Regions from separate parts of the Planococcus sp. ANT_H30 genome, predicted to be linked through region 2. Evidence: riboswitches for the same ligand, from Rfam matches in the RefSeq annotation. Region 2 holds a riboswitch; the other holds the start of a gene.
What was found. Region 2 has a riboswitch for S-adenosylmethionine ahead of FQ085_RS04310 (methionine ABC transporter ATP-binding protein). Riboswitches for the same ligand answer to the same signal wherever they lie in the genome.
Positions count from the first base shown of each region.

Region 1 (12,555 bases), on a different contig from region 2:
TTTAACAGTCCTGATCCTAAAAACTCGGTCGTCAGTTCATGAAGCTGAATAGCACGCGGATCGCCTTTCGCTAACGTATTATCGTTATAGCCTTTTAATCCAAGGTGATGACCAATCAACGTGCGCATATTGACGTATGGATACAAATGAGCCACAGAATACTCTTTCAATACGTGACGACGCAAATCGTTCGGCACGTAAACCGTAACATCTTCGCGTACCGTTTTCACTGGTTTTTCAGCAACGGCAACAGCGGGCTTTGCTGCTCGCACTGCTTCAGAGGCTTGGCGTTTTTCTTGTTGTGCATCCAACTCTAGCAGCAACTCTGCTTTTCCTGCACCGCTTTGCAGCCGATTTGCTAGGTCTAATCCTTGCATCGCATCTTTCGCGTAAATGACCGGCCCGTCGTATTCCGCTGAAATTTTGGTTTCGGTAAAGCGTCTCGACAATGCCGCCCCGCCCACTAAAATGGGTACATCAATGCCCGCTTCTTTAAAGTCTTGCGCGGTGATGACCATTTGCTTCGCCGACTTAACGAGTAACCCCGACAAGCCAATCATATCTGGTTTTTCTTTTCGAATTACTTCGATCAAGGTAGCCGGCGTCACTTTAATCCCAACATCAATCACTTTAAAGCCGTTATTGCTTAAGATAATTTCCACTAAGTTTTTACCGATGTCATGAACATCGCCTTTAACAGTAGCCAAAACGATTTTCCCTTTTCCAGAATCGTCTTCTTTTTTCTCCATAAACTGCTCAAGAAATGACACGGCTGCTTTCATGACGCCTGCACTTTGCAGCACTTCCGCAACAATTAATTGGTTGTCATTAAACAAGCGCCCTACTTCCGCCATACCTTTCATCAACGGTCCATTAATGACATCAAGCGGTTCATCATACATCTCTAGTGCTTTTTCCAAATCTGGAATCAACCCTTCTTTTGTTCCTTCTATAATATAGTAAGCGAGTCGATCTGGTACTGTTTTCGGAATATCATCTTCTGTTTTTTCTTTTTTCTTATCGCGGTAAAAAGCCGTAAAGTCAGCTAAAGTTTCATCTGTTGTCGTAAACAGCAATTCATTAGCCATATCGATTTCCTGTTTTGGAATGGATGCATAACGCTCTAACTTTTCCGTATTGACGATGGCATAGTCCAAACCTGCCTGCGTGCAATGGTACAAATACACGGCATTTAACACTTCACGACCAACCGGTGGTAAGCCGAATGAAACGTTACTAACACCTAAAATCGTCAATGCGCGTGGCAGTTTTTCTTTAATTAACCGAATACCTTCAATCGTTTCTACTGCAGAACCAATGTATTGCTGATCGCCCGTACCGACTGGGAATACCAGTGGATCAAAAATGATGTCTTCCGGTGCTAGCCCCCATTTATTGACCAGCAAGTCATATGACCGTTCGGCTATTTCCAACTTACGCTCACGCGTGACCGCCATCCCAACTTCGTCGATTGTACCCACAACGACTGCCGCACCATATTTTTTCACGAGTGGCATCACCGCATCAAAACGCTCTTCTCCGTCTTCTAGATTAATTGAGTTGATAATCGCTTTTCCTTGTGAAAATTTCAATGCGACTTCAATCACTTCTTCGTCTGTAGAATCGATAACGAGCGGTACTTTTACTTTTTTGACGACTTCTTTCATGAATTTTGTCATGTCTTCAACTTCGTCACGATCCGGATTTGCTAAACAAATATCAATAACGTGTGCTCCGTTTTTCACCTGTGCGCGAGCAATTTCAGATGCTTCTTCAAATTGGCCATCGACTATTAATCGTTTAAATTTACGAGAACCAATAACATTCGTCCGCTCTCCGATAAACAAAGGACGCATCGTTTCGTCGTATTGCAAAGGCTCAATTCCAGACACGACATGACCGCGCTCAACAGGGTCTGGTTTTCTCGGTGGCAATCCGTCCATAGCCAAACGCACTGCTTTAATATGTTCCGGTGTGGTCCCGCAACAACCACCGACGACGTTCAGCCACCCTTTATCTGCAAAACCTTTTAATTTTTTCGCAAGTGATTCGGGTGTTTCGTGATAATGACCGTCTTCATCTGGCAAGCCTGCATTTGGGTAACAACTAACATAGCCGTCCGACAGCTCTGACAGCGAACGAATATGGTCTGTCATAAATTCTGGACCTGTTGCACAGTTTAACCCGACGGATAGCGGCTTGACATGTTCAATGGAAATGTAAAACGCTTCAATGCTTTGACCGGCAAGTGTCGTTCCCATCGGTTCAATCGTTCCGGACACCATAATCGGCAATTCGATTCCCGTTTCTTCAAAAGCTTGTTTAATGCCAATTGTCGCCGCTTTCACATTCAACATGTCTTGACTGGTCTCGAGCAAGATGAGATCTGCTCCGCCTTCAACAAGTGCCTTGGCTTGCACGTGAAAATTTTCCAGCATGACATCAAATGTGACGCCACCCGTTACAGACAAAGTTTTCGTTGTCGGTCCAATCGCACCTGCCACAAAACGAGGCCATTCCGGGGTGGAAAATTCAGCAGCCGCTCGTTTCGCAATTTCGACTGCGCGTCTATTAATATCCGCCGCTTGGTCACCGATTCCGTATTCGTCCAAAACAATCGGTGTACCTCCAAATGTATTGGTGCAAAGAATATCGGCTCCAGCTTCAAGATAAGCCGTATGGATATTTTGAATAACATCCGGTCGGACAATGTTCAAGTATTCATTGCAGCCGTCAAATTCTTCTCCGCCAAATTCTTCAGGTGACAGATCGGCATTTTGAATCATCGTCCCCATCGCTCCGTCGATAATTAAGATTCTTTTTTCAAGCTGTTGTTCAATAAGATGTTTGGACATGGCTGCGATCGCTCTCTTTCTGTTGATCTAGTTGTCGAATATACCGAATCAATTCCACGGTCATGTCGTAACGGACAAACGGTGTGATCAAGTAAATACCGTTGAATAGCTCTGCTGCTGTGTCAATCAATTCTTTAGCGATTTGAATGCCTTCCGCTGTTGCACGGTCCTTGTTATCTCCACATGCACGCATGCGTTCAAGTGCGTCTTCTGACAACTTGATACCCGGCACTTCATGATGCAAAAATTCAGCACTGCGAATACTAGTCAACGGCATTACCCCAATAAAAATGGGCGTATTCAAATGCTTTGTCGCTTCGTACATTTCAACGATTTTTTCTTTTGTGTATACGGGCTGCGAAATAAAATAATCCGCTCCGCTTTCAATTTTCTTCTCAAGTCTTGCTACGGCTCGGTCAAGCACGCGAACATTCGGATTGAACGCTGCAGCGACAGAGAAATTAGCTTTTTTCCGTAGCGGTTTACCAGAAAACGAAATGCCTTCATTTAGTTTTTTGATCAATTGAATCAATTCCATACTGGACACGTCATAAACGCTTGTCGCTCCTGGGAAATCTCCAACTTTGGTCGGATCGCCCGTGACAGCGAGAATGTCGTGCATACCGAGTGCATCGAGTCCCATCAAATGTGACTGCAAACCAATTAAGTTACGGTCGCGACACGTAATATGAGCGAGCGGCCGAATTTTTTCTGTGTGCTTGAGAATCGAGCCCATCGCCATATTACTAATGCGCGGCGACGCTAATGAATTATCGGCCATGGTGACAGCATCCACACCTTCTTCATGTAAAGCGACAGAGCCTTCAAGAAATTTTGTGACGTCCAAATGACGTGGCGTATCGAGCTCCACAATAATCGTTCGTTGTGTTTTCGCTTTTTCGTGAAGCGGCTTTACTTCTAGCGCTTCGGCCTCTCGAATGACAATCGGCTTTCTTTTGGTTACTTCTTTATAAAAAATCGGCGGTAACTTACCGAGGTGTTTTTTCACGGCTTCAATATGCTTTGGTGTTGTACCACAGCAACCGCCAATCAAGCGAACGCCTTTTTGTCTTAACAATAAAGCAGCACGTCCGAAATAATCTGCTTCTGATTCGTAAACAATCCGCCCATCTTCTACGTCAAGCAGGCTAGCATTTGGGTATGCAGAAAGAAAAGCTTTTTCGGGTAAGGTTACTTCTTCAAAAGCTTGAATTGTATGATGCGGTCCTAGACGACAATTGACACCAACAATGTCTGCTCCAAGTGATTCTAGTTGGTGCAAAGCGTCATTCAATGACATGCCGTTTTGCAAAATACCCGGGTCATGCATCGATACTTGTGCAATCAATGGGGTGTCTGTGATGCCTTTCAAATGTTTAACAGTTGCTGCTAATTCTTCAAAATCGTAATAAGTTTCGAGTAGTAGGCCGTCGGGATCGCCCGCAAGCAACTGACTCGCTTGCTGGTCGACCATCGCAATGATTTCCTGCAAGGTGGCGTCACTTTTACGAATTCCGCGAATGCCGCCAATCGTTCCAAAGACAAATTGACCACCCGGTGCTGCTGCGCGTTTCGCAATTTCAATAGCAGCTTTGTTGATGTCTGCAACTTGTTCATCTAATCCGTAACGAGCAAGTTTGAGTGCATTAGCCCCGTACGTATTGGTTTGAATGATATCTGCTCCAGCTCTGATATAGTCTTGATGAATCTTTTCGATCACTTCCGGGCGCTGTAAATTCAATTCCTCGTTGCAATACTCAATGCCATACGAATACAGCAAGGTTCCCATGCCACCGTCCGCCGTCAAAATTTTCGTCTTCAGTTCATCTAATAAACCCATCTACTCAACCCCCTATATATACAAAAAAAGCCTCCATGAAAAAGAAGGCTTTACGATATCAAACTCGTTCCTTTTCATCTGTCAGGCAATCTCTTGCCTGCTGGATTTAGCACCTGACCTTTCGGCTGGTTGCTGAAGCGTCATAGGGCCAGTCCCTCAACTTCTCTCGATAAAGATTCACTATTCAGTTTTAGTATTCTTAGTATAGTACAGGTATCTATTGGTCAGGTCAATATATTTTGTTAGAAAAAAATGAACTTTCTGTGAGTTTCTTTAAAAACAGAATCCTTTTATTCTTTAGAAGCTGTTAACGGTTTTTCGCCGCCCCCCCTATTCTTTCTCATCTCTACATCTGTTTATTTATTGTACAAACCATTTCAGTAAATACTGGATCAGTAAGTAAATCAGCAGAAGAGTTACATGCTTATTCATAAGGACAGTAACATACAGTCACTTGGAAAATGTTCGATCAAAAACAATGGCACCTTTATGTATATTATGAAAATGTTCTAGGCTTCTCTGGCCGATCAGAATCCAGTTATGTATGCACTTGGTTTAGCCAAGACACTTGGGCAAAACCCTAACACCGCTGCCACTTCATCAGCTCGCTTGCGACTCAAAAAACCTATCTGGATTAAAAACTTCCGACAGGTTTTTCTATAAGTATACTGTCTTCTTCTTCTTTAAAAAAGACTTTGCAAATCCTTTACCGGCCGAGCGTCTGCTTGTCCTTCGTAACTAATAAATTCAATTTCTCCAATGCGCATGCCAGCATTGTATTCCCCGATAACTGTATCCAATAGAATAAAAGAAGCCGAGATAAATTCATCTTCATTTTCTTCAGTAAAACCTTTAATGTAAAGAATTAAATTCACTTCGTCGTTGGCGTTATCTTTTTCAAAAGTACAAAAGATGTCTTCCCATGCTAATTTAATATCGCCATACTCGATCGATACCTCTTCGTCTTGTCGCTGGCGAAAGGCGATAATCGTAAACGGTTCAAATTCTGGAGCCTGACCAACTAGATCAATGACGTCATCAAATGCCTCAACCATGCCGTCCGCACTGATGATGAATTGTCGTTTGTCGTTAATTAAACGTTCACTAAGTTCAAACGCCAAATGTTTGTTAACCTTGTGCAATTTCTTTTCCAATTGATTTAATAGTTTGCTTCTACTCGACTCATCCAAGCGACTATAGACCTCTTTATTGTCTGCAAACCATTCCCAAAAAGCCGCCACTTTATTTTTTCTCTTCGGCAACCAATTCATCCTGCTATCCCCTTTGCACCCATCTATGATTTCTTCTTTCTATCATATCATTTTCACACGAAAGGGATAGTTCTTTTTATCCATGAAGAAAGTCTGCTTCTAAGCTATCCAGTCTACGAAAATAAAAAAAACCTATCCACAAATCAGTAACGCTGACTCGTAGACACGCTTTTTTTATTTTCTGAATCTGATTGCTAATCCTTTTAAGAAGTTGCGTGCATAGCGATCGCCGCATTCTTTGTAATTTTTATGGCCAACTTTTCGGAGTAACGCTCCAAGTTCACCTTTTGTTACCGTAACTCCAGCTAAATCCCAAATCTCCAACATGTCTTCACTCGTTAGCTGTAAAGCAATTTTCACTTTTTTCAGCAGTAAGTTGTTAGAACGTTCATTGGTCACTGCAGAAACTTCAGTTTGCCCAGGTTTGGGCTCTTGACGTCCTCTTTTGAAAACGATAAATCCATTTAAAAAAGATTCAAATAGAGCGTCTTCTGCTTTAATATAGTCTTCTTCTTCCCGGTCAATCCAAATACGATCTTCCTCTTCCTCTTCGCTATCTGGGGTTTTTGTCAGCACTTTTAATACTTCATCTTTGCTAAGTTCTATACCACCCAATTTGAAAATTTCGACCATATCCCTGTTTTTTATATCTAGTGCATAACGCAGTCTGATCAATAAATCGTTATTATCCATCTTTTCTTCCTCCTGTAGCTTGCTCATTATCGTCGTTATCCGAAGTCGATTCAATTCTAATGATAGCACATAATCCCCGGGTCATCGCACTTACGCGAAGACAGCAAAAAAGACAGGATTAGAACACTGTCTCGTGGTTTTCTTTATTTTTTACTTCTTTTAATTGTTCGACTTTCTCTTTCATATCTTGAATAATGTCCAAAGATTCTTTATCGTTCGTCGACTCTTCATAGAAAAACTGCAAATCTCGCTCCATATCTGCCAGACGTTCATTATAGTGTTTCAGTTTTTCGGCGATAATCAAACGCTTTGCTTCTTCTATACTCTTCATCTCTTGTTACCTCCACTTCGACAATCTACGAACAGGCTTTCCCCTTTATTCCCTACTTCTTTATGCTTTAATCCCTTTTTTGTGACAGTATTATGTCTGCACGAGCTTCAATAAAGAAGGAAAAGTAACGAATACATCTCTTTTTCCCCAGGCCCCTTTCTTTAATTGTCAACTAAGTTTACGATTTAAAGCATGTGTGCTATACTAGAATTAGTTGAGATACATTTTAGGAGGAAAAAAATGTTTACCATTGGAGATCACATCATTTATTCCACACATGGCCTATGTAGAATTAACGATATCCGTGATGAAACAGTTTCAGGTGTCACAAAGAAATATTATAAATTGCATCCTTTAGCGAATACGTTAGTGACCATCACTACGCCTGTCGATAACGATAAAGTCGTGATGCTGAAGCTTCTCCAAAAAGAACAAGCACTCGAAATCATTGAAATTTTTAAAAAGCCTGGAGTAGAGCCCGATCAGTCAACTGCTAAAGCGTTACAGCCTAAGCTCATTAATACAGGAGACCGCATGCAAATTGCGGAAATTGTTAATACGCTAATGCGCAAGAAGTTTGATACGCAGCTTCAGAAAGAAACTTTCTACGCGCATGACTATAAACTGATTAACAACACACAGATCATGCTCTTTAAAGAACTTGCTCACGCAATGGACACGAGCTTTGAAGAAATCAATCAAATGATTAACGACCTGATCACAGAAGATCAACCGTCTTCGACTGTTAACTAGACTAAAAAAAGATCTTGTTTCATCAATAAATTGATGAAACAAGATCTTTTTTAACATCCAAACTATATTCCCCAATCGGTCTTTAAAAGATCTTTGAGCATTTTCATTTGATCAGCACCAATTTTTTCTGCAATTTTATGTTCCAACTGAATTTTCAATGCTTCGTTTTTTTCGTAGTATTCTTCCCCTAACGTCGTGAGTCGAATGCATTTTTCTTTTTTATTGTTCTCAACATTTTGTACTTCTACCAATTCTTTAGTCACCAAGTTTTTAATGAATTTATGGATGGCCTGGCGAGAGATGTCTACATTTTTGGTAACATACGAAATAGTGGGCTGCTTTTTATAAATGCGTGCCATAATCTGCCATTCAGAGTTTGAAATGTGGATGTCACTCGTGTCGTTCCATGCACGCTCTGAAATTCTCTGTGTTGAAATATGGCGTTCGCTCAATAAATCAATCAACTCTAAATTCTGCAATTCCACGTACGGGGTCAAACGGTTCACTCCAATCATTTGCTTCGCCATTTAATATACCGATTCTATCAGATGAAGTCAATTTGTGAAAATACTAGCGATTCCATAACTTTCTCTTCGTCATATCGTCCTAAAAAACCGCCTAGACATTCCACTTTTTGGAATACTCAGGCGGTTTCTTATGATGAAGATACCATTATTTTATTTCAAAAACACTTGCACAAAAGAATTCTATTGCGTTCTATTAGACAGATGTCAGCTCTTGCTCCTGCTGCTCAAAGTCGTTCAGCAATGCACGTACTTCATCTGTCGTTTCAGTATACATCAACTGATTTCTCAATTCACCAACGCCTCGTACTCCACGAACATAAATTTTAAAGAAGCGGCGCAACGGTTTGAATGCGATGGGCTGACTTTCTGTTGAGTAGTGGTCGTGAAGGTCTAGGTGTAGCCTCAGCAAGTCAAACAATTCTTTCGGGCTATGTTCTGTCGGTTCTTGTTCAAAAGCAAAGGGATTGTGAAAAACACCTCGCCCGATCATAACGCCGTCAACCCCATATTTATCGGCAAGTTCCTGACCCGTTTGACGATCCGGAATATCTCCGTTGATCGTCAAAAGAGTATCTGGCGCGATTTCGTCACGAAGTTTCTTGATTTCTGGAATCAATTCCCAATGTGCAGGCACTGCGCTCATTTCTTTTTTGGTCCGCAAATGAATCGATAAATTGGCAATATCCTGCTCAAATAGATGAGTCAGCCAGCCTTTCCACTCGTCCACGTCCGTATACCCAATTCTTGTTTTGACGCTGACAGGCAAGCCGCCTGCTTTTGCTGCCTGGATAATATCAGCTGCGTTGTCCGGATACCGGATCAAGCCACTGCCTTTTCCTTTGGCCGCAACATTTGGCACAGGACAACCCATGTTGATGTCGACTCCTTTAAAGCCTTGTTTCGCCATTCCGATGCTCATCTCTCGGAAATGCTCAGGCTTATTGCCCCATATATGAGCCACCATTGGTTGTTCGTCTTCAGTAAAGGTCAAACGCCCTCGCACACTAAAGATTCCTTCCGGATGACAGTAACTTTCCGTATTTGTAAACTCAGTAAAAAACACATCCGGTTTTGCCGCTTTTGCTATTACATGGCGAAACACTACATTCGTAACATCTTCCATCGGCGCCAATACAAAAAAAGGTCGTGGTAAATCACGCCAAAAATTCTCTTTCATATTCAAGTTCCAATCCTTTCATTAAAGGATGCAAGATCGATTCTTCATCCAAACATTATTATTCGATTTATACTAGCAATCCTTGTTGTATCGTCATCTCATTTTTTCTTAACCTTATACAGTTTACACGAATCGTCCGTTTGTGGAAAGTGGCGAGGTTTGTATTGACAATGCTACGTTGTTTAATCGCTTGCTGACTTTAGATTGGCTAGTCATCGTACTACTTTTCATCATAAAAGCGTCAACTCGATAATCGAGTTGACGCTTTTGGCTTGGAAATCAACGATCACACGATCTTTTCTGTTTCAAAAAACTGATACGCGTTTTTCCCTGATTTCTTCGCTTGAAATAAAGCGAAATCCGCATTTTTAAGGAGTGTTTTCAAGTCAATTTCGCTGTTAATTGAGTACGTAGCAATTCCAAGACTTGCAGAAAGTTGAAAATCATCATCCCAAGTCATCAAACTATCCAGTAAACGTGTCGCCATTTCACTCAGTCGTTCTGCGCTAGTTGGTTGAGAGAAATGGATAACGAATTCATCTCCCCCTAATCTAACAGCAAAAACATCCTCATACCCATCGATAAATTTCTGAAGTCTGGATGCAACTTCTTCTAACACCATGTCCCCAGCGTCATGACCGTACAAATCGTTGACTCCTTTAAAGCCATCCAAATCTAGAAAGAACACTGTTCCTCCAGAATCGTGATGGTCTTCGAAAAATTTAGCAAGATAACGTCTATTGTATAGGTTGGTTAACGCATCTCTATAAGCAAAACGCTCTAAATCCAAGTAATAAGAAAACATCCGAACAATTCGTTGAAGCAAGTGAATACTTTTCTCATCAAAACGGCTTACTTGATCATTCACCGCACACAATGTTCCGAATTTCTCTCCATTAACAAAAGAAATAGGGATCCCCAAATAAGATTTAATGTTGGCTTTTTCTAGTATATTCTTAAAATCACCTAAACTACTTTCTTTGCTGACGTCTTCATAAATCAACGGTTGTTTTGTTCCAAAATCAATGTGCTGACAAAGGGTATCATTAAGATTTACAATCGTACCTTCAGTGACATCAATGCTTGTATTATCATTTGATAATTTCAATATTACTTGCTGCGTATCATTAATAGAACTTAAAAAAATAAATTGCTCCGGCAAGATTTCTTTGGCGAGATCGAGTAAGTCAGTAGCTAGTTCATCAAAATTCTTGTACATTTCTAATTCTTGAAATATCGTCATCGTCAGGCACCTCGATTATCGTCATGTCCGTATTTTTAAGTTAACCAACTATCCATTTAATCGTATAAGTCTCACTAAAGCTTAACATAGACAGCGAATGGTTGTTAAACAACTTGCCCGCCTCTTGAATGACCCACTAAGTGATTATTGAAGACATTTAAGAGCTTCGTTTCTTGTCAGACACCTAGTGAAATAAATAGCAATACCCGAAAAAAGCTCTTTTATCGTTCAATTGATGGAGAGTCTGTGTTTACTTTTTATTGATAAAAGATAATTTTTGCCTAAAGACTCAATAAAAAAAAGCTTTACAATCAATAATTTCTCTTATATAGTAACTGAATAGTTATAATATTATAATCACCAGACAGAGGGTGGGATGCATGAAAATTGATAAAGCAGCAACAACTCCTCTTTATTCGCAAGTAGAGGTTATTTTAGAGGATAAGATTCTGACAGGAGTTTGGGACGAAGGTTTTCAGATTCCAACAGAAAACGAATTGGCAGAAACGCACGATGTTAGCAACATTACCATCAAACGAGCCATTATGAATTTAGTGGACAAAGGAATGCTCATGCGACAACGCGGACGCGGAACTTTTGTAACCAAACTGCCAACAGAGAAAAATATCCACAAATCAGAGTTTATCAAGATGAATGAAGAGATTAGCAGTTCTCATGATTTACTTGCAAGTGGTTTTCATCAAGCCTATCCTGGGGTAGCTAAGCAGTTAGGTTTGCCTGCAGACACTGAATTCGTCTATTTAGAGCGACTTGGCTATGAAGAAGGAGAATTGGTTTCGTTAGAGTACACTTATATTCCTCAGAATATCTGGCCCGCTATCGAACAGCCACCCAACAAAGATACATTTGTTTATGACGTTCTGAAAAAAACATGTGGAATTTCTCTAGCACGTTCGAAAAATTACTTTTCTGCAGCAGTCGCCAATGAAAAAGAAATGAAGTTGCTTGGAGTTCGTTCAAATACGCCGCTCTTTGTTTGGGAGCGCATTACGTACTCCACGTCCGGAGAGCCTGTTGAGTATTCTAAATTCGTTATGAAACAAGACAAAGACAAGTACTATGTAGAGTTAGAACTGACTTGATCGATAGAAAAAGTGATCTCTAATGTTGCCTACATCATTTTATATAGAAACTAGTATCATTTTAGTTTCTATTATTATATAAAGTTATAATATTATACTTAATTAAGTTAATATGATTTTAAAGCTGAGTTACCTGTTTTTTATACATTTAGAAGGATGGTGGGTTACATGGAAAAGCACAGCAAGGGGAAAAATGAAAAACGAAAGTTGAAATTGAAAGCGCCTACAACAACTGCATTACTGATGTTCATCATCGTTCTTGTCGCATTATTAACTTATATCGTACCTGCAGGTCAGTACGAGCGAGCAATGGATGATGAAACCGGTAGAGAATTAATCGTTGCGGATAGCTTCTCTTATACAGAATCTTCACCTGTTGGGCCTGGCGGCGTATTGTCATCCGTGTTTAACGGCATCGTTGGCGCTGCTGAGATTATCGCATTTGTCTTGATTGTCGGTGGCGTCTTTGGGGTCATCGTTAAAAGTGGCGCCATTAATGCGGCGCTAGCTCGATTGATCCATCGCCTGAAAGGAAGAGAATCTCTTTTTATCGTCATTGCCATGACTGCATTTGCGATTGGCGGTGCGACGTTCGGAATGGCCGAAGAGACTTTGCCTTTTGTTGCGATTGTACTCGCTGCAACAATTGCGATGGGCTATGACCGAATTGTCGCAGTATCGATTGTGGTCGTCGGCGTGTATGCAGGATATTCTGCTGGTCCTCTCAATCCTTTTAACGTTGGAATTGCACAAGCTATCGCT
Region 1 is NZ_VOBJ01000009.1:85,824-98,378, forward strand. It holds gene metH (methionine synthase) at 1-2,855, opposite strand, end outside; gene FQ085_RS15455 (bifunctional homocysteine S-methyltransferase/methylenetetrahydrofolate reductase) at 2,836-4,695, opposite strand; SAM riboswitch class I at 4,767-4,871, opposite strand; gene FQ085_RS15460 (hypothetical protein) at 5,379-5,966, opposite strand; gene FQ085_RS15465 (YehS family protein) at 6,141-6,659, opposite strand; gene FQ085_RS15470 (hypothetical protein) at 6,778-6,990, opposite strand; gene FQ085_RS15475 (CarD family transcriptional regulator) at 7,231-7,743, shown strand; gene FQ085_RS15480 (MarR family winged helix-turn-helix transcriptional regulator) at 7,806-8,270, opposite strand; gene FQ085_RS15485 (tRNA dihydrouridine synthase) at 8,464-9,447, opposite strand; gene FQ085_RS15490 (sensor domain-containing protein) at 9,734-10,690, opposite strand; gene FQ085_RS15495 (GntR family transcriptional regulator) at 11,071-11,793, shown strand; gene FQ085_RS15500 (YfcC family protein) at 11,962-12,555, shown strand, end outside.
Region 1: linked by a shared signal. The riboswitch ahead of FQ085_RS15455 (bifunctional homocysteine S-methyltransferase/methylenetetrahydrofolate reductase) and the one ahead of FQ085_RS04310 (methionine ABC transporter ATP-binding protein) in region 2 are both predicted to bind S-adenosylmethionine.

Region 2 (12,555 bases):
CTCAACGCATATTTATCAGTACTGGATGAATATACGCTTGAAGACCTCATGTTTAATCGAGAAGGGCTCCGCGAAATTCTGAAGACATAAAAAAACGGCTCAATCTCTTGAGCCGTTTTTTTATTTATAGTTCTAGAGTTTGCGGCTCTTGCCCTTTTTTATTCATTAACCGTACGCGATCAGGTTTAATGGCTAAAATAACAAGATTCGGATCATCAGGTCCTTCAAACCAACCTTCCAAATGCTCATTCCAAACTTTGTCGATCATTTCACGTTCGTCATGTATCGACATGGTTCCTTCAATTTCTAAGAACGAATCGCCAACTCCTTCGCCTTCATATCCCAAAAGAATATGAGCATGTGGATTAGCTTCTAGCTCGTCGACTTTTTGCGTCTTTTTACTGGTAGCGGTGTAAAGTGTAAAATCATCGTTAAAAAAAGTCATATAACGCGAATGAGGCTTATTGCCTTTAATTGTTGCGAGAGTTCCCACGTAACTTTCCTCTAAAATTTTTAACGCTGCTTTTTTAACATCTTCCTGATTCATCCATACCACTCCTTTTGTCTTTGTACTTAATCTATTCCTTTTTAAACTTTAACTAAACATAAAAGACCCGCTAGAAGGAGCGGGTCTTTTATGTTTGTTCTATTCTATTATTTTAGGTGTTCGATTAAATGCACTTGGCAGCACCATACCAATTAGAATAATGAAGATTCCTCCGATTTGAAGAGGTGTCAACACTTCGTCCAGAATAATAACCGATGCGAGAACAGCTACTGGCAATTCCATCGCGCTTAAAATGGAGGCAAGTCCTGAACCAACACGCGGAACTGCGATGGAGAAAAAGTAAATAGGCATAATAATACCGAAAAACCCGAGTAACAAGCCGTAAACCCACAAACCTTCAGCGAATAATTGTCCATTCCAAACAATTTCGGGTGTTTGAAAAAAGCCAACAATAATCGCTGCGAAAAGTGATACGTAAAACAGACGAGCTGAAGTGTCCATACCGTCGATTTGCTTGCCGTTAACAAACATGAAAGCCGAAAAACAAAAAGCAGCTCCAATTCCCCAAGCCCATCCTTGCCAAGGAATCGCGCTTAGATCTGTTCCGATGATTCCAGCGGCAAACAGTGTTCCTGTAAATAATAAGATTAAAGAAAAGACTTCTGTTCGTTTCAGCCATCGCCGATTGACGATACAATCAAGGAACATACCGATCCATGTAAATTGGAACAATAAAACAACTGCTAGTGAGGCGGGAAGATAGTTAAGAGAGTGTGCGTAAACCATACCGGTAGCAGCTGTGAAACTGCCGGACAGCAGTAAGATTTTCCAACCTTTAATTCTTGGCATTTTGCGCTGTGTTATAAAAAATAAAAGGGCTGCTAATACGAACCCTATAAAATATTGACTAGTCACGGCTTCAGCGGCTGTGAAACCATTTTTCATTGCGACTTTTATAATAGTTGAGAGAATTCCATAACAGCTTGCTGCTACGACAACCATAAGTGGATAAATCCAGTTTTTCATTTTCTTTCACTCCTGTTCAAACGAGAATCATAGCATAAAAAAACCATAGAGAATAGTCTCTATGGTTTTTTTAAAAAAGTATTTACTTTTATGAGCGTTCATATTTATTATTCTGGGAATTTTTCTTCGCTTGAAGAATTACTTTTCGTTCCACGTTTATCGCTTTCTTCACGCTTTTCTTGTTTCAAATCTTCCATTGGGATGGTGTCGACAGTCATTTCTTCTTTGTGCATTTCCGTAAGTGTTTTTTTATCCGTTTTGTACTGTTCAGGATTATCCATGGGACCGCCATCGCTTATGTTACGATCTTCATCCTTAAATGGTTTTTTGTCTGACATGTAAAGCACCTCTTTCTTTTTTGTAGTAGTCTTTATATTCCTTAAATGAAACTTTTGAAACATGAAGTAGACCCACATTTTCTAAATAACTAACCCTTGATATAGCTTTGATCTGTCAGTAAAAATGAGCATGTCCACCACAAAGACAGGCATCGACTTATCAAAGTTCCACTGCTTCCAACTTCTTCAATATGGTATTCACTGTGCACGCGCACAAAACGCCAGAAGTGTTATCTAAAAAAACAGGTGTATTGGACTGGGTCCAATACACCTGTTTTATTTAACGGACTTTACAATTTCGATAATGACTTGTGTTGCTTTCTCCATATTTTCCGCAGAAATGAATTCGTATTTTCCGTGATAATTTTCGCCACCTGTGAAGATGTTTGGTGTTGGAAGCCCCATGTACGACAATTGAGAACCATCTGTACCGCCACGAACAGGCACAATGTTCGGCTTGATTTCTAATGCAGTCATAGCGTGCTCTGCGCGATCGACAATTTCCATAACGGGTTCGATTTTTTCGCGCATATTGTAATATTGATCTTCAATTTCTAGCAGAATGGCTTGTTTGCCATATTGCTGTTGGAGCTTTTCCGCAACTTCTTCCATATGCCGTTTTTTATCTTCGAATTTATTTTTATCGAAATCACGGATAATATAGCTCAATTCCGCTGTTTCAATATCGCCAACAAAATTATTCAAATGAATAAATCCTTCATAGCCTTCTGTTAACTCAGGAACTTCATGTTTCGGCATTTCTTGTTGGAATTGAATAGCGACTGTTTGCGCATTGACCATTTTATCCTTTGCTGATCCCGGATGAACGCTTTTCCCTTGAATGGTCAGTTTCCCGCTCGCTGCGTTAAAACTTTCGTACTGCAACTCGCCAAGAGGGCCGCCGTCCATGGTGTATGCATATTGTGCACCAAAGCGTTCAACGTCGAATTTATGTGGACCGCGACCAATTTCTTCGTCTGGTGTAAAGGCGACGCGGATTTTTCCATGCTCAATTTCAGGATGAGCATTTAAATATTCCATTGCAGTCATAATTTCAGCAATACCGGCTTTGTTGTCTGCGCCAAGTAATGTCGTGCCATCTGTTGTGATTAGCGTATGGCCCACGTAGTCTTTTAAAGAAGGAAAATCCGACACAGTCATCGTAATGCTGTTATTTAGTGAGATGTCCTGTCCATTGTAATTATCAATACGTTTCGGATTAACGTTTTTTCCAGTAAAGTCTGTTGCAGTGTCAACATGTGCCAAAAAACCAATTACAGGAACTTCTCTGTCGGTATTGGCCGGAAGCGTGCCGAAAAGGTAACCGGATTTATCCATATCGACATCAGTCAAGCCAATGGTTTTCATTTCCTGTTCCAATTCACGGAGCAAGTCCCACTGCCCAGTTGTAGAAGGGGTGGTGGTACTAGTGAAATCGGATTGTGTATCGATTTTGGTGTAACGAACGAGTCGTTCAATTAAAGTCTCTAACATGTATAAATCCTCCTAGAATAAGTTCTGTACAAGTTGAATGGTGTTGCCGACTTTTTAGAGTTATGGAACAGCAACTTCAACCCATATAGTAGTAGTTTAGCACGAAGTGGGAAAATGGTGAAAATTCTGGTCACAAAAAAACGACGCCCGGCAAGGGACATCGTTCAATTAGTTTTGCTTTTTCAGTTTTAATGCTTCTGTATGCGCAGCTTGTACTTCCTCTAGTAGAGATGTCTTTGTCAGCAATAGATACCCAGTAGTAGCTAATGCTTTAGCGCCTTTGATCAACGCATTATTGCCTTGCTCTGATTTAGCAGCTTCACGAAACTCAGCAGTATGGGCAATTAGGCTTTCAGGACCAATTTTAATATAGCCATGTGCAGTAGGGACTACGTAACTAATGTTGCCAGCATCGGTAGAACCAAGACCAGAAATCCGGGAATCTGCCACCGCCTCACCTAGTGCTTCAAGCTCGCTACGAACAATCACATCCAAAGCGGGTGTAATGACCAAGTCACGCACTTCATTTTGGAAACGTTCGATTTTCACTGTAGCACCAGTTGCCAATGCCGCGCCTTCAGCAATCGCTCGAATTTTACGAGCAGTGTCAGCTGTTTTCTTCCAAGAATCACCCCGAATATAAAAGCGTGCCGCCGCATATTCAGGAATGATGTTCGGTGCATCACCTCCATGAGTGATAATCCCGTGGATACGCGCATCTGAAGGTAATTGCTGACGCAAAGCATTGATGCTATTAAATAGCTGCAAGACCGCATCAAGTGCATTAATGCCTTGTTCAGGAGAGCCTGCTGCATGCGCGGGCTTACCGTAAAAGTGGAATTCCAATGGATCAACAGCAAGGGAAGGACCAGTGACAGCTGAATTTCCAGAAGGATGTAGCATCAAAGCCGCATCAATACCTTCGAGCAGGCCGTGTTTAACGAAACTGCCCTTGGCGCTACCATTTGGACCGCCTTCTTCTGCAGGTGTTCCAAGAACGACAACTCGGCCACCAATAAGGTCTAAGGTTTCTGATAATGCAATGGCGGCAGCGACGCTAGTGGTTCCAATAATGTTGTGGCCGCAGGCATGACCGATTCCAGGCAGTGCATCATATTCAGCAAGGTAAGCGATTGTTGGCCCAGAAAGTGAGCTTTCTTTACTGGCAAAAAAAGCAGTGTCGTGACCGGCGACGCCTTTGTCAACGGTAAATCCTGCGTCTTCAAGCAAATCAATTAATAAAGAACTCGCATAAAATTCTTCATTACCAAGTTCAGGTTTGGCGTGAATTGCCTGGCTTGTTTCAATATATATCGTACGTTGCGAGTCGATGGATTGAGAGATGATCTGTCTTGCTTCCTTGATAAGGGTCATTGGAATTCCTCCTATATAGATAACTTCATAGATAACTTCTTATTGGTAATCGACAAGCTCATCTACTGTAACAACAGTTGGAATTTGAGCACCTTTCGTATGCTCAATAATAAATTCAGCGGTATCTTCCTGTTGATAAATCTCGACGATTTTCTGGTAAGCTTCATTATCAGCGTCTTCAGCGTTTGCAGCAATCAAGTTAATATACGGTTTAGCCGTATCACTTTCGCGAGCGATTGGATCTTTAGTTGGGTTTAATCCCGCATCAACGGCAACACCATTGTTGATGATTGAAGCAGCCACATCAGGCATTGCACGTGGTGTATGACCAGACACCATAGGGACAATTTCAATGTTTTTTGGGTTTTCGATAATGTCTTCTGCCGTTCCAGTAAGTCCAGCATCGTCAGAAAGTGTGATCAATCCTGCTTCGTCGAGAAGTAATAGTGCGCGGCCCATGTTGGTCGCTTCATTGGGAGTTGCGATTTGTGAACCTTCAGGAATATCATCGATAGATTCGTATTTATCAGAATACAAGCCCATCGGTGCAATGACGGTCGAACCAATCGGCACGATATCAATATTATGCTCAGCAACAAATTCATCAAAATAAGAAATCGTCTGGAACGCATTCAAATCCAGTTCCCCTTCAGCTAGCGCTAGGTTCGGAGCTACATAATCAGAAAAAGTTTGGATTTCCAACTCAATTCCTTCCTTCTCCGCTTTGTCCGCAATATAATCCCAAATCGTCGTATCCGAACCGCTAATACCAAGTGTTACGGTCGTTTTGCCTTGTGCATTGCTATCGTCTCCGCAAGCAGCCAAAATGAATACCAGTAGTAAAAGTAATGTTGCTGTTAAAATTTTTTTCATGAGTAATTCCTCCATTTTTAAGGTGTATTTTACTAATTACGTCTGACTTGCCTCGATAATACATTTCCAAAAGATTGAACGCCTTGTACCAGTATGACCAAAATAGCTACTGTGATGAACATTACGACCGTGTCGAATCGTTGATATCCGTATGTAATGGCTAAGTCCCCAAGACCACCGCCGCCAATAGCGCCAGCCATTGCAGAAGCACCAATAAGTCCAACTACAGCGATTGTCAAAGCAAGAACAAGTGAACTTAACGCTTCGGGAATCAAGAAGCGAAAAATAATTTGCAACGGAGAGGCACCCATTGCTTGTGCGGCCTCGATCACACCTTTATCAACTTCAAGCAAAGAGTTTTCAATTAACCGAGCAATGTATGGCCCCGCATAGAAAACTAGTGGAACGATGGCTGCAGCTGTACCAATCGATGTACCGACAATGAGCCGAGTTAATGGAATAATGGCAACCATTAAAATAATAAAAGGAATAGAGCGAAAAATATTGATGACGACATTCAATACTTTAGACACGATTTCATTTTCCAACAAATGTCCATGACGTGTAACGACTAACAAGATACCGAGAGGAAAGCCAATCAATAACGAAAATCCAAACGCAACACCTGTCATATAGACGGTTTCCCATAAAGCTTCCAAAATTTGTTCGTAATCAACGGACATAATCAATGACCTCCTCTATTTGAATAGTGCTGTCCCTAATAGAAGATAAGGCACGTTCCACTTCGCTTGACTCTCCAGAGAATTCGACAATTAAGTTGCCGTATGGAACACCTTGCAATTCGGTAATATTGCCGAATAGTACATTCAAATCAACGTTAAAGTCACGTGACACTCGGGACATGAAGGGTTGACCGACTGATGTGCCAGTAAACTGCAACCGGTATATGGCCTGATTATTTTGTTTATCTTGAATTTGTGCTAGCAGCGATTCAGGCAACTCGTCGTTCATAACAGAGCGAACAAATCGTTTGGTGGTAGCTTGCTGTGGATTAGAGAAAACGTTAAAGACGCTTCCTTGCTCAATAACTTTCCCTGCTTCAAGCACGGCCACTTTGTCACAGATTTCTCGAATGACGCCCATTTCGTGTGTGATGAGCAGGATGGTAATATTGTATTCTTTATTGATTTTGCGAAGTAGGTCCAAAATCGATTTCGTCGTTTGTGGATCAAGTGCTGATGTTGCTTCGTCGCATAACAGAACGGAAGGATTCGTTGCAAGAGCACGAGCAATGCCGATGCGTTGCTTTTGTCCACCTGACAGCTGGTCTGGATATTTTTGCGCCTGATCTGCAAGTCCAACGAAATCGAGCAACTCTTTTACTTGTTTTTCGATATCATTTTTCGGTGTGTTAGCTAACAGGAGCGGCATAGCGACGTTATGATAAACCGTTTTTGAATGGAGTAAATTAAAATGTTGGAAAATCATACCGATATCTTTTCTGATAGTACGAATTTCTTTGCTAGATAGCGTCGAAATATCCTTTCCGTGAATTAATACACGTCCTTTAGAAGGACGTTCGAGCAAGTTTACAGTGCGGATTAGCGAGCTTTTACCGGCTCCACTAAAGCCAATAACTCCGTAGATTTCGCCAGTTTGGACAGTTAAATCGATGCCGTTCAATGCATAGATTTCCTGTTTACCTGATTGGTAGGTTTTGGCGACGCCTTCGAATTGAATCATAGTAAGTAGACCTCCTCATGCTGTATTGTTATTCAAATCGTTAATGCTCACAATCCGTCGAGAAACTAGACAAAAAGAGCCCCCTTTTTTCTTAACCATAAGAAAAAAGAGGGCTCCTGTTGAAACCATCTAATTCTCATCTTCCAAATGCATGGATGCATTTGCAGGAGTTGGCACAGTTTTTGCGGTTAAACAAATCTGCTGCCGAAACGTCATAGGGCCTGTCCCTCGGTTTCTCTGGATAAGAAAGTGATGTATGCTATTCGATTCGTGATTCCTACTTTATGGCGGAATAACAAAAAAGTCAAGATGAATATTGAAATTTATTTTTTAATCTTCAAAATTCATTGTATTCCTTTCTAAATGGACGGGGTAGGTTTCTTTCGAAAAACTGATGATACTGTAGGTTCATTGCCATTCTTTATTCGTATAATATTTTCTCGATGTTTCCATACAGCCATCGTGAACAGGACTAGCGCTATTAGTAACGGCCATAGACCGACTGCAGGGATAAAGGCAATTACAAAATACACGGCGTACAAAACGAATACGCCAATGACAAGATAATTTGTTACCAGTGAAACAATGATCAATAACAATAATCCGAGCAACCCGAGCTTCCAGTCAAGCGCTATCATTACACCTATTACAGATGCTGTACCTTTTCCGCCGTCAAAGTTCATATAGAACGGAAAATTATGACCAACTATTACGGCAGCTCCTGCAACGAACAATAGTGTCCAGATTGTTGCAGTTGAAAAGCTACTTAAGTCCACTAACAAACGTAACCCTGCAACAACAGCAAAGCCTTTGAAAACGTCAATAAAGGCAACGAGCAAACCATATTTCCAACCCAGCACGATGGCTGCATTAGAAGCACCGGAATTTTTTACGCCCGAATTTTTGATGTTCACGCCTGATACGGCTTGTGCAACAAGTGAACCATGACAACAACCGATAAAATAACCTGTAATCAATAAGAGCAAAATCCAAATGACCATCATTAATTCCTCCTCTACACTAAAAGATAACGTTTGAAAGAAGACAAGGTTTCAAATTTTTTTGACTAATAAGCTTGACAAACGCCAATAAAGTTTTTATACTTCACAACAAGATCAAAAATCAAATCAAATACTCTTATCAAGAGTGGCGGAGGGATAGGCCCTGTGATGCCCGGCAACCGACAGACATTTTGTTTGTAAAGGTGCTAATTCCTACAGAATCGATTTACAGGTTCTGAGAGATAAGAGGAGGAAACTCCGTAATTTACGGCCCTCTTCTTAGCGAAGGGGGCTTTTTTCGTCCCCTTTAGCATGTGTTACTACTAAAAAAACAGGGGGAATAGAAAATGACAAACTTTAAACCAGAAACATTATTATTACACGGAGGACAACAACCAGATCCAACGACAGGCTCTAGAGGTGTTCCTGTTTATAAAACCACTTCGTATGTTTTTAAAAATACACAGCATGCACAAGACCTCTTTGGACTGAAAGATACAGGCAATATTTACTCACGCATTATGAATCCGACGGTCGATGTCTTTGAACAACGAGTAGCGTTACTAGAAGGTGGCACTGCAGCAGTTGCTCTTTCTTCAGGAATGGCCGCTATTGCTTTTTCCATTTTGAACATTGCAGAAGCGGGTGATGAAATCGTAGCAGATAGCAGTCTTTACGGTGGCACCTACAATTTGTTTGCTAACACGCTACCACGCTATGGCATCACAACAAAATTCGTCGATGCGACCGATCCAGAAAATTTTAAAGCAGCAATTACAGATAAAACAAAAGCGATATTTGGTGAAATTATTGGCAATCCAAGCTTGAATGTTTTTGATGTCGAAAAAGTAGCAGAAATTGCCCATGCTAACGGATTGCCGTTATTGATTGATAATACATTTGCCTCTCCTTACGGCAGCAACCCGATTGAGTTTGGTGCAGACGTCGTCATTCATTCTGCGACAAAGTGGATTGGCGGACACGGAACGACAATTGGTGGCGTTGCGGTGGATGCTGGGAAATTCAATTGGGACAATCCACGTTTCCCAAATTATACACAGCCTGACGAAACCTATCATGGACTGCGGTACGGCATTGATGTACCAGGTGCAGCTTTTGCGACAAAACTTCGCGTTCAATTATTACGTGATTTTGGCCCTTCACTAAGCCCGGATAGTGCTCATGCTTTACTGCAAGGATTAGAAACTTTACATTTACGGATTCCAAAACACAATAGCAACGCTCAAATTATTGCAGATTACTTAAAACAGCATCCACAAATCGAGTGGGTAAACTTCCTTGGATTTGAAGAACATCCTTCTCATCAATTGGCGAAGAAATACTTGAAAAATGAAGGTTATGGATCGATTGTCAATTTTGGTATCAAAGGTGGAAGAGAAGCAGGACGTAACGTAATTGATCACATAAATCTCTGGTCTCATGTAGCCAATGTAGGAGACGCCAAGTCGCTAATTATTCACCCGGCTTCCACGACACATCAGCAATTGAACGATGAAGAGTTAACTGCATCTGGCGTAACGGAAGAGTTGATTCGTTTGTCTGTTGGATTGGAGAATGCAGAAGATTTAATCGCTGATTTGGAACAGGCCATACAGGCAGCAGTTTTGGAAAAGGTATAAGGAGGGATCGTCATGAAAACAGTATCCATTGGCTCATTAATCCTGGACTCTACTAAGACGATAGATGATGTGGAACTTGCATACGAACGTCTCGGAGATGAAACAGCTCCTGCGATCCTGATTTGCCATGCATTGACAGGTAACCAATACGCATTCGGTACTGAAAAAAATCCAGGGTGGTGGGCAGGATTAATCGGACCAGGAAAACCCGTGGATACAACTGTTTTTCAAGTGATTACCTTTAACGTACTCGGAGGCTGTCACGGATCGACGGGTCCTTTATCGAAAAATCCGAAAACAGGAATTTCTTACCGAGCTGACTTTCCAACATTGACGATACGTGATATGGTTCGAGCGGAATATCGTGCATTAAAAGAATTGGGAATTGACCACCTTGCAGGAGTCATTGGCGGTTCCCTTGGTGGAATGAAAACCTTAGAATGGGGAAACCTCTATCCAGATTTTACGGATGCGATTTTTCCGCTAGCTGTCACTCCCTATTACAGTGACTATGGAGTGGCGTTTAATCACATTGGCATATTGGCGATTGAAAGTGATGGGGATTTTAATAATGGAGACTATGCAGATGCGTCTCTTTTGAAGGGGTTTCATGTTGCTAGAATGGCAGGAATGGTTACTTATCGAAGCGGTCATATGTTCAATCGGCGCTTTGGTCGTAGTGGCGATGGCGAAGAATTTGATGTGCAGTCATATTTGAATTATCAAGGCAAGAAATTAGCCGGTCGTTTTGATGCCAATAGCTATGTATTACTGCTGAGAGCTATGAATACACATGATATCCAAGATGCTGTACTAGATGTTCCCGTCTATTCCTTATCTTTTACGCGCGATTTGTTGTATCCAAGTGAGCTAATGGCTCCGTGGCTTGAAAAACAAAAGACGGCAAGTTGGAAAATCGTTGAAACAGAATTTGGCCATGATGGATTTCTTGTTGAATTTGATAAATGGAGCGGATTTATCGAGAATAAGCTAAAAAGCCTAGTAGTGCCTGAGCTCACCAGATAATTAGTGAATTTCTGCTCGCACTGTTTCGCAAGCAAGACGTTGAAAATTATCTTCGATAACAAAAAGGCACCTAAAGGATACGCGTCCATTAGGTGCTTTTCTATGTGTACTAAAGTTAGTCTTCGTCTTTAATATCCACATCTTCTGGTATGGGCATAGTGCGCCATTCTTCTAGCGCTAGCTTGGCCTGTTCCAATTGTTGAAAATGCGCTTCAAATTGAGAGGTATTGATGATGTATTGTTCCCCGTCATGAACTGCGCGGATACGACCTTCTAATACGTAACGATTTACTTGTTCTTCGGGCATGGATAAAAAAGTGGCAGTTTCCTGGACTGTCATGTACATGGGATCTCCTCCTCTTTTCTTTTATTATAATAGAAGAAGACGGCTACCTCAAACCATTGGTGTCATCGTGTGTTCGTTAAAAAAAGAATGTTAGTAGACGATGTTAATCATCAATTACCTTTTTTTCTTTAGAACTTTAACATCTAGACTTCGAACTGTTCGTTAATAAGAGTTTTTTTATGCGACTAAGGTTTTAATATATTAAGCGTTTAGCGATAGGAAAGTACGGGGATAGTACTAGTGAATACTATACAAAAAAAGGAGGACGACTGTATGAATGATATTGGTAATTCTTTTAGAGGCGTCGGATATACAATTATTGACTACATTCCAAATGTTTTAGGCGCGTTACTATTACTGCTTATCGCCTGGATTGTCGCAACAATTGTACGAGCCATTTTCACCAAAGGGTTAAAAAAAGCAGGTGCAGACCGGGCCATGGTCAAAGGACATATGGCGAAAACAAAAGAAAGTGCAGACAGCATGTTGGATTCCATAGGGAAAATTCTTTATTACCTCATTTTCATTTTGTTTATTCCGAGCGTTTTGCAAGCTTTGGATATGAACAACGTAGCACAGCCAATTTCAAATATGATGAACAAGTTATTGGCATTCCTGCCTAATCTGTTCATGGCCATCATCATTTTAGTCATTGGTTATTTTGTTGCCAAATTTGTGAAGAACCTTGTGTTCAGTCTTTTAACAGCGATAAATATTGATAAATGGTTCAATAAATTTACTAACAAAACAAGTGGTGCTTCGACAAGTACGACAAGAATGGACGCTGGAGACAAAGCAACTCTAGCTAATGTATTGGCTAATGTAGTGTTTGTTATCGTCTTGATTCCGATTTTGACCATTGCGTTAGAAACATTAAACATCCGTTCGATTTCTGAACCAATTGTCAATATGCTCAACCAAGTTCTAAACATGATCCCGAATATTTTCGTAGCGATCATCTTGATCTTGGTAGGTGTATTAATCGGTAAATTTGTAGGAGACTTGTTGATTAGCCTATTGAATGGAACAGGTATCAATCGCTTCTCAACGTATTTGAACACAGACAAAACCAAAACACCGAGCATTGATATTGCGAACATCATTGGCAAAGTAGTACAGGCGATCATCATCATTTTCTTTACTGTAGAAGCTATGAATGTTTTACAGCTTGATGTATTAAACGGGATTGGTGAAGCCGTAATCGCATACTTACCACTTCTGATTA
Region 2 is NZ_VOBJ01000001.1:916,666-929,220, reverse strand. It holds gene FQ085_RS04350 (RrF2 family transcriptional regulator) at 1-90, shown strand, start outside; gene FQ085_RS04345 (pyridoxamine 5'-phosphate oxidase family protein) at 125-547, opposite strand; gene FQ085_RS04340 (EamA family transporter) at 647-1,534, opposite strand; gene FQ085_RS04335 (hypothetical protein) at 1,642-1,872, opposite strand; gene pepT (peptidase T) at 2,149-3,366, opposite strand; gene FQ085_RS04325 (M20 family metallopeptidase) at 3,535-4,740, opposite strand; gene FQ085_RS04320 (MetQ/NlpA family ABC transporter substrate-binding protein) at 4,780-5,613, opposite strand; gene FQ085_RS04315 (methionine ABC transporter permease) at 5,646-6,296, opposite strand; gene FQ085_RS04310 (methionine ABC transporter ATP-binding protein) at 6,286-7,317, opposite strand; SAM riboswitch class I at 7,451-7,565, opposite strand; gene FQ085_RS04305 (glycerol-3-phosphate acyltransferase) at 7,677-8,318, opposite strand; SAM riboswitch class I at 8,452-8,567, shown strand; gene FQ085_RS04300 (O-acetylhomoserine aminocarboxypropyltransferase/cysteine synthase family protein) at 8,666-9,958, shown strand; gene metX (homoserine O-acetyltransferase MetX) at 9,971-10,984, shown strand; gene FQ085_RS04290 (helix-turn-helix domain-containing protein) at 11,100-11,330, opposite strand; gene FQ085_RS04285 (mechanosensitive ion channel) at 11,604-12,555, shown strand, end outside.